2 regions of the Variovorax sp. F042 genome follow, and region 1 is predicted to be linked to the other one. Evidence: predicted binding sites of a transcription regulator. Region 1 holds the regulator's gene; the other holds the start of a gene.
What was found. Region 1 encodes sigma-54, which starts transcription at its own class of promoters, with help from an activator protein. Its sites were predicted from a motif close to TGGCANGNAANCTGCTTT; they were not measured.
Positions count from the first base shown of each region.

Region 1 (4,411 bases):
GAGCACGTCGATGAGCTTGAGCGCCTGTTGCGCCATCTCGGGGCTGCGGATGAAGAGACCGATCTCGGTGTTGTGCGTCTCCGAGCGCGGATCGAAATTCATCGAGCCGACGAAAAGAATGCGCCGGTCGATCACCGCCGACTTGGCATGCAGCCTGCCTACCGAGGTGCCGAACAGGCCGAGCCGCACGCTGCGCCGGGTGCGCGTGGAGCTCAGTTCGTAGAGGTCGGCGCCGAGCTTGAGCATGTCGGGCCGGTAGCGGCGGTAGGCGGTGTGCACCAGCGGCTCGTCGGTGGCGGCCAGCGAATTGGTGACGACGCTGATCTTCACGTTGCGGCCGCGGATCTCGCGCATCACCTCCAGCCCCGAGGCGCCCGGAATGAGGTAGGGCGAGACGATGGTCACCTCGGAGCGCGCACGGCGCATCTGCTCGACCACGTTGTAGCGCACGCTGTCGACGTCCAGCAGCGGCACGCCGCCGTAGGACGTGGTCTTGCCGATCACGCGCTCGGGCGAATCGGCGTAGGCCTCTGCGGTGGCCCAGATCAGTCCGAGCTTGCCGGCGTTCAGGTCTTCCGCCATCGGGCTGTAGCCAAGCAGGTCGTTGGGCGCGGGCGGCGGCGGTGGTGGCGTGGTGTCGAGGCCGGTGGCGACGTCGAAGCGCTTCTGCAGCTCCTCGCGCGACAGGTCGCTGGCCACCACCGACTGGATCGGCCGCACGTAGATGCTGTTCCAGTACTGGTCGAACAGGCTGCCCAGCCGCGGGATCAGCGCGCCGGTGACGAAGGTGTCGAGGTCGAGGAAGTTCTCCCCCGCCGTGCGCCTGAAATACTGGTTGCCGATGTTGCGCCCGCCCGCCACCGCCATCGCGCCGTCGGCAATGAACAGCTTGTTGTGCATGCGGCGGTTGACGCGGCTGAAGTCGAAGAGCGACGCGCTGAAGCGCTTCAGCAGGCTGCCGCGCCCGGCCGGGAACGGGTTGAACAGGCGCAGCTCCACGTTGGGCGTGGCGGCCAGGCCGAGCAGCAGCTCGTCTTCGCCGGAGGTGTAGAGGTCGTCCATCAGCAGCCGCACGCGCACGCCGCGCTGGGCGGCGTCGCGCAGGGTGCGCATCAGGTAGCGGCCGGTCTCGTCGTTCTCGATCTGGTAGTACTGCACGTCGAGCGTGAGCTGCGCGCGGCGGGCCAGCTGGATACGGGTGTCGAAGGCGAAGTCGCCGCCGGGCATGAGGCGAAAGCCGCTCAGGTCGGGGTCGGGCTGGGAGGCCAGCGCGATCTTGCCGAGCGCGGTGTCGGCTGACACGGCCATGGCCTTGGTGGGCGGGCGCGGCGCCTCGTCGGGCAATGTGGCGCAGCCTGCGAACAGCAAGACCGCAGCCATGACGAAAACCCAATGCCCACAACGCGAAAGCGACGGCAGGCGACGGGTCATCGGTGGCTTTCTACAGGGCCTTGCGCAGGTTGGCGGGCGCGATGCGCAGCGCCTCGCGGTACTTGGCCACGGTGCGGCGCGCGCACTCGATGCCCTGCTCTTTCAGCATCTCGGAGATCTGGCTGTCCGACAGCGGCTTCTTGATGCTCTCGGAGCTGACGAACTGCTTGATCAGCGCGCGCACCGCGGTGCTCGACGCATTGCCGCCGGTTTCGGTGCCCAGCGCCGAGCCGAAGAAGTACTTGAGCTCGACCGTGCCGAAGGGCGTGGCCATGTACTTGGCGGTGGTCACGCGCGAGATGGTCGATTCGTGCAGGCCCAGTTCGTCGGCGATCTCGCGCAGCACCAGCGGGCGCATCGCGAGTTCGCCGTGCACGAAGTAGCTCTTCTGCCGCTCGACGATGGCGTTGCTCACGCGCAGGATGGTGTCGAAGCGCTGCTGGATGTTCTTGATGAACCAGCGCGCCTCCTGCAGCCGCTGCGACAGCGCCTGGCTGCCTTCGCCCTTGTGCGACTTGAGTGCGCCGGCATAGATGTCGTGCACGCGCAGGCGCGGCATCACCTCGGGGTTCAGCATGACGCGGAACTTCACATTGGTGCCGCGGCCCGTCTTGGTGACGATCACGTCGGGAATGACGATGTTGCGCTCGACGTCGACGAAGCGCCGACCCGGCTTGGGCTCGAGCCGCGCGATGATCTGCAGCGCCGAGCGCACCAGCTCCTCGTTGCTGCGGGTGAGCGTGGCCAGGCGCTTGAAGTCGCGGCGCGCGAGCAGCTCCATTGGCTGCTTGCAGATGGCGATGGCGGTCTTGCGGACCAGCTCTTCCTCGTCGGTCTCGTCCTCGCGGGCCAGGGCACGCAGCTGGATGCCCAGGCATTCGCCGAGGTCGCGAGCGCCGACGCCGGCGGGTTCCAGGCTTTGCAGCAGGCCGAGCGCCACCTGAAAGTGATGCACGAGGTCGTCGAACTGGTCGTTGTCGTCGCCGGCCAGGCCCGAGGCCAGTGCGGGCAGCGAGTCTTCCAGGTAGCCGTCGTCGTTGAGCGATTCGATGAGAAAGCGCAGCGCGGCGCTGTCGTTCTCGTTCAGGCGCAGGCTCAGGGCCTGGCGGTGCAGGAAGGACTGCAGCGACTCCTGGCTGCGCGCGAGTTCGGTGGCGTCGGCACGTTCGTCGTCGCCGAGGTTGTTCTGGCGCGCGGGCGCATCGCTGCCCCATTCGCTGTCGTCGGGCGCCATGTCGACGGTGCCGTCGCCTTCCCAGTCGGGCTCGCGCTCGGTGATCTCGGCAGCGGGGCCGTCGGTGTCGGCCGTGGTGGTGGTGCTGGTTTCGGTGGAAGCAGTGGACGCGCTGGCGGCGGGCGAAGCGAAGTCGCTTTCGCCGTCGCCGCTATCGCCGCCGTCGTCGCGCGGCACCGGGGCATCGGCCGTGTCGAGCCCGAATTCCTCGCGCGCCGCTTCTTCAGCCGTGCGCTCGAGGAACGGGTTCTCGTCGAGCATCTGCTCCACCTCCTGGCTCAGTTCGAGCGTGGAGAGTTGAAGCAGCCTGATCGACTGCTGCAGCTGTGGCGTCAACGCCAGATGCTGCGAGACGCGAAGGGATAGCCCTTGCTTCATGGGAACCGCTCCCGCCCTTACATGCGGAAGTGTTCGCCCAAGTACACCCTGCGTACTTCGGCGTTGTCGACGATCTCCGAGGGTGTGCCTTGTGCCAGCACATGCCCGTCGCTGATGATGAAAGCGTGATCGCAGATGCCCAGCGTTTCACGCACGTTGTGGTCGGTGATGAGCACGCCGATGCCGCGCTCTTTCAGGAAGCTGATGATCCGCTGGATCTCGATCACCGCGATCGGGTCGATGCCGGCGAAGGGCTCGTCCAGCAGGATGAAGCGCGGCTGCGTAGCCAGCGCACGCGCAATTTCGACGCGGCGGCGCTCGCCGCCCGACAGCGCGAGCGCGGGCGAATCGCGCAGGTGGTCGACGCGCAGGTCGGCCAGCAGCTCGGCCAGGCGCTCGTCCATGTGCTGCTTCGACAGCGGCGCCATCTTGCCGTTCTCGTCGGGCTCGCTCTGGAGCTCGAGCACGGCGCGCACGTTTTCCTCGACCGTGAGCTTGCGGAAGATCGAGGCTTCCTGCGGCAGGTAGCTCAGGCCCATGCGGGCGCGGCGATGGATCGGCATGTGGGCGATGGGCTCGCCGTCGATGCTGATGTCGCCCGCGTCGGCGCGCACCAGCCCCACGATCATGTAGAACGAGGTGGTCTTGCCCGCGCCGTTCGGCCCGAGCAACCCGACGACTTCGCCCTTCTGCACGTCGAGCGAGACGTCTTTCACGACCGTGCGGCTGCCGTAGCTCTTCTTCAGGCCGCGCGCGATCAGGCGGCTGCCCGGTGCGCCGTTGGCGTCCTGCGTTCCTGCGGTTTCGATCACTTGCGGGTTTCTCCCTGGTCACTGAGCGTGGTGCTCTGGCGCAGGCCCTTGCCGGGTGCGGGCGTGGGCGCCGGCGGCGCCGCCTTCGCGCCGGCCGGAGCTGAGGCACCGGCTGCCGGTGCGGTGGCGGCCTTGGGGGTCAGGATGGTCTTGACGCGCCCGCCCGGGGTGGACGCGTTGACGGCGGTGTTCGGCGGCACAGTGGAACCGTTGACCGTGTAGGTGTCGTTGCTCTGGTCGTAGACAATCAGCGCGCCCTGGCTCTCGTCGTTCGGCGTAGCGCCAAGCAGGCGGCGCATGGTGGCGTTGCGGATGAACTTGACGTTGTCGGCGCGGCTGTCGTACTCGATGACTTCCGACTCGCCCTCGATCCACTCGTCGGGCGCATTGCGTTTCTGCTTGTAGTAGGCCCGCTTGCCCGGTGCCGCCGTGACCACGCCGTACTGGTAGCCCTCGGGGTCCTGGCGTACATCCATGCGTGCGCCGCGGATGATGATCGTGCCCTTCGTAACGAGCACGTTACCGGTGAACACGCTGGTCTGCTTCAGGTCGTCGT
Region 1 covers NZ_JBVASX010000003.1:162,792-167,202, forward strand. Annotated here, with positions in the region: gene ACZYSP_RS13610 (phospholipase D family protein) at 1-1,431, opposite strand, end outside; gene rpoN (RNA polymerase factor sigma-54) at 1,442-3,043, opposite strand; gene lptB (LPS export ABC transporter ATP-binding protein) at 3,061-3,855, opposite strand; gene lptA (lipopolysaccharide transport periplasmic protein LptA) at 3,852-4,411, opposite strand, start outside.

Region 2 (4,411 bases), 230 kb from region 1:
CCGGCGCAGGGCATCCACGCCACGCCGCAGGCTTTCGCGGAAGCCGTGTCCACGCTGCGCCCCGCACAGACGCCGGCATGGCAGGCAGAAACGAAGACCGCCCGCGAGGACTTCCTGCGCTGGAGCGACCCGGCGCCCATCCGCATTCCCGGCCCGCTGCAGATGGGCGAGGTCATGCAGCACCTGCGCGAAGTGCTGCCGGCCGACACCATCTTCTGCAACGGTGCGGGCAACTTCGCCACCTGGGTGCACCGCTTCTGGCCGTTCCGCTCCTACGCGAGCCAGCTTGCGCCCACCAGCGGCTCGATGGGCTACGGCCTGCCGGCCGGCGTCGGCGCCAAGCGGCTGTGGCCGCAGCGCGAAGTGGTCGTGTTCGCGGGCGACGGCGACTTCATGATGCACGGCCAGGAATTCGCGACGGCCGTGCAGTACGGCCTGCCGATCATCGTGGTGCTGCTCGACAACGCCATGTACGGCACGATCCGCATGCACCAGGAAAAGCACTACCCCGGCCGCATCAGCGCCACGCAGTTGAAGAACCCGGACTTCCGCGGCTATGCCGAAGTGTTCGGCGGCCACGGCGAGCGCGTGACGAGCACCGAAGAGTTCGGCCCCGCACTGGCGCGAGCGAGAGAGAGCGGCAAGCCGGCCATCCTGCATTGCCTGCTGGACCCGGAAGCGATCACCCCGGGAAGCACGCTGCAGTCGATTCGCAAGGCAGCGCTGGCTGCAAGCTGAGCACCCGGTGTCATTCGCACGCACCCCGAAAAGACTCAGCGCAACCCACCCACATAGCGAGGCGGCGGCGTAGGCGGCGTCCCATCGGGCTGCCGCGCCGCCAGCCGCGCAGCGCGAGCCAGCGGCTCCATCGCCTGCTCCAGCCGTGTCGCCAACTGGTAAAGCTCCTCGTCCTTGGTGTCGGCAGCGTGCGCGCGCGTCATGCGCACGATCTCGGCCGCGTACTCGGCATTGGTCGCCATCCACTCGGTGTCGGTCACGCGCCCATGCTTTCGCCGCAGCGCCACGTGAAGGCGGGCAGCAAGGGCGATGCGTTCGCTTTCGGACATGGATGGCATGGTTCCTCCGTCGGTGGGTCAACTACTCCCGAGATGTTCTCTGTGCTGTGCAAGATCGAGGCCCAGCACCTCGCTGTCGGCATCGACGCGCAACCCGACCATGATGTGCACCAGAAACAGCACCACCGCCGTCCCCGTTGCGCTGTAGATAGCCACGCTGCCAACGGCGATCGCCTGCGTCAGCACGTCGCCCGTGGCGCCCGAGATGCGCGCATCGGCGAACACGCCCGTCAGCAGCGCGCCCACGATGCCACCGATGCCGTGCACGCCGAACACGTCGAGCGAGTCGTCCGCGCCAAGCAGGTGCTTGAGCCCGGTGGCGCCCCAGTAGCAGGCCAGCCCCGCGATCGCGCCGATGGCCAGCGCGGACAGCGGCGTGACGAAGCCGGCCGCCGGCGTGATGGCCACCAGCCCCGCCACCAGGCCCGAGCACAGGCCCAGCAGCGAAGGCCTGCGCCGCACGATCCATTCGCCGAGCATCCAGCTCATGGCGCCGGCCGCCGCCGCGATGTGCGTCACCAGCATCGCCAGGCCCGCGCGCCCGTCGGCCGCCACCGCCGAGCCCGCATTGAAGCCGAACCAGCCTACCCACAGCAGGCCCGCGCCCGTCATCGTCATCGCCAGGCTGTAGGGCTCGAAGGCCTCGCGCCCGTAGCCCTTGCGCGGCCCGAGCGCATAGGCGCACACCAGCCCCGCGATGCCCGCGTTGACGTGCACCACCGAGCCGCCGGCGAAGTCGAGCGCGCCCATCTGCGCGAGCCAGCCGCCCGGCTCCCACACCCAGTGCGCGACAGGTGCATACACCAGCACGCTCCAGAGCAGCGCGAACCACAGGATCGCCGAGAAGCGCATGCGCTCGACAAAAGCGCCAAGCACCAGTGCGGTGGTGATGATCGCGAAGGTCAGCTGGAACATCGCGTAGACCGATTCAGGCACGTTCGGCGCGACGTGGCTCACCGCAACCTGCCCGGCCTCCTTCAGATACTCGAAGCCCGAGAACCAGAAGCGCCCGGTGCCGCCCAGCCAGGGCCAGCCCTCGGTAAAGGCCAGTGAATAGCCCACCGCGAACCAGGTCAGCGAGACCGCCGCGGCTATCGCCACCACCCCCGCCATGGTGGCCAGCACGTTCTTGCGGCGCACCATGCCCGCATAGAAGAGTGCGATGCCGGGCAGCGTCATCAGCAGCACCAGCGCGGTCGAAGTCATCATCCATGCGGTGTCTGCCGCGTTGATGGAGGCGTGCGGAGCCAGGGCCATGACCGTTTCTTCTTCTTGAAGTGATGGACCTTGGTGCTGCCTGCACAAGTCGTGCCACATCGTTAACTATCAGAAACACTTTGGTTCGCAAATCTGGCTTTCTCGGTAAGGCAAAGCGGGTAATTCCCAATGCACTGAGGCGGTGCGCACCCTAAAGTCTGCCCACTCGCGAACGGGCCCTGCTCGTGCTGCCGAGGGTCCGAGGAGACAATCCCCAAGCAACAATAAAAATGCTTCAAAGGCTCCGTACGAGATGCCGTGTTTGACTTTGAAAGGCGCCGCTGGTCGGCGCCTTTTTTATGCCTGCATGACTTGATACACCTGCATCTTCAGCTCCTTTTTTGATAGCGCCACGGGTGGGGTAGTCCTCCCCCTATGGAAATGCTGGTGGTAACGGGCGCCTCGCTGCTCGCCGTGTTTCCGGGCGCACCGCCGGCGACCCTGCCGGGCACCAACAAGAGCGCGTCTATTTGGGGCACCCCGAGCAAAGGCCCCAAATGAAAAAAGCCCCCGGAGCGGGGGCTTCTTGCAGGGACCGGAGCGCTCACTCCTCGACGAAGGCTTCCTCGCGCTTGGCCTTGATTGCGGGCAGCAGCACGATGCCCAGCAGCAGCGCAGCCGCCACCAACAGTCCCGCCGACAGCGGCCGGGTGACGAATACGCTCCACGCACCGCGCGACAGCAGCAGCGCGCGCCGCAGGTTCTCTTCCATCATCGGCCCGAGGATGAAGCCCAGCAGCAATGGCGCAGGCTCCGTGCGCAGCTTGATGAACAGGTAGCCGATGAAGCCGAAGGCCGCCACCATCCACACGTCGAAGGTGTTGTTGTTGGTCGAGTACACGCCGATCGCGCAGAACAGCACGATGGCGGGGAACAGGAACTTGTAGGGCACCGTCAGCAGCTTGATCCACATGCCGATCAGCGGCAGGTTCAGGATGATCAGCATCGCGTTGCCGATCCACATCGAGGCGATCAGGCCCCAGAACAGCTCGGGGTTGCTGGTCATGACCTGCGGGCCGGGCTGGATGTTGTGGATCGTCATTGCGCCCACCATCAGCGCCATCACCGCGTTGGGCGGAATGCCCAGCGTCAGCAGCGGGATGAAGGAAGTCTGTGCACCGGCGTTGTTGGCCGACTCGGGCGATGCCACGCCGCGGATGTTGCCCTTGCCGAAGGGCACTTCGCCGGGGCGCATGCGGATCTTCTTCTCCAGCGCATACGAGGCGAACGAGGCCAGCAGCGCGCCGCCGCCGGGCAGGATGCCCAGCGCCGAGCCGAGGGCAGTGCCGCGCAGCACCGCGGGCAGCATGCGCTTGAAGTCGTCCTTGGTGGGCCACAGGCCCTTGACCTTGTGCGTGAACACTTCGCGCTCGTCGTCGGGCTGCGAGAGGTTGCCGATGATTTCGCCGTAACCGAACACGCCCATGGCGATCACCACGAAGCCGATGCCGTCGGTGAGTTCCGGAATGTCGAAGCTGTAGCGCGCGACACCCGAGTTCACATCAGTGCCCACGATGCCCAGCAGCAGGCCGAGCACGATCATCGCCACTGCCTTCAGCAGCGAGCCCGAAGCCAGCACCACGGCGCCGATCAGGCCCAGCGTCATCAGCGAGAAGTACTCGGCCGGACCGAACTTGAAAGCCAGCTCGGTCAGCGGCGGCGCGAAGGCGGCCAGGATCAGCGTGCCGACGCAACCCGCGAAGAACGAGCCGAGGCCGGCCGCGGCGAGCGCCGGGCCTGCGCGGCCCTGCCTTGCCATCTGGTAGCCGTCGATACAGGTGACCACCGAGGACGACTCCCCCGGCAGGTTAACCAGGATGGCCGTGGTCGAGCCGCCGTACTGCGCGCCGTAGTAGATGCCGGCCAGCATGATCAGCGCCGACACGGGCGGCAGCGCGTACGTGGCGGGCAGCAGCATCGCGATGGTTGCGACCGGGCCGATGCCCGGGAGCACGCCGATCAGCGTGCCCAGGATGCAACCCAGCAGGCAGTACAGCAGGTTGGTGAAGGTGAAGGCAACGCCGAAACCGATGGAAAGGTTGTGGATCAGGTCCATGGTGTGCGCTCCTCAGCCCGAA
Region 2 covers NZ_JBVASX010000003.1:392,834-397,244, reverse strand. Annotated here, with positions in the region: gene ACZYSP_RS14645 (thiamine pyrophosphate-binding protein) at 1-738, shown strand, start outside; gene ACZYSP_RS14640 (hypothetical protein) at 774-1,076, opposite strand; gene ACZYSP_RS14635 (ammonium transporter) at 1,095-2,333, opposite strand; partial or broken gene ACZYSP_RS14630 (sulfite exporter TauE/SafE family protein) at 2,709-2,813, shown strand; gene ACZYSP_RS14625 (tripartite tricarboxylate transporter permease) at 2,878-4,389, opposite strand; gene ACZYSP_RS14620 (tripartite tricarboxylate transporter TctB family protein) at 4,402-4,411, opposite strand, start outside.
Region 2: a site for sigma-54 is predicted at 2,373-2,390, ahead of ACZYSP_RS14635 (ammonium transporter). Genes of this name have one in related genera too.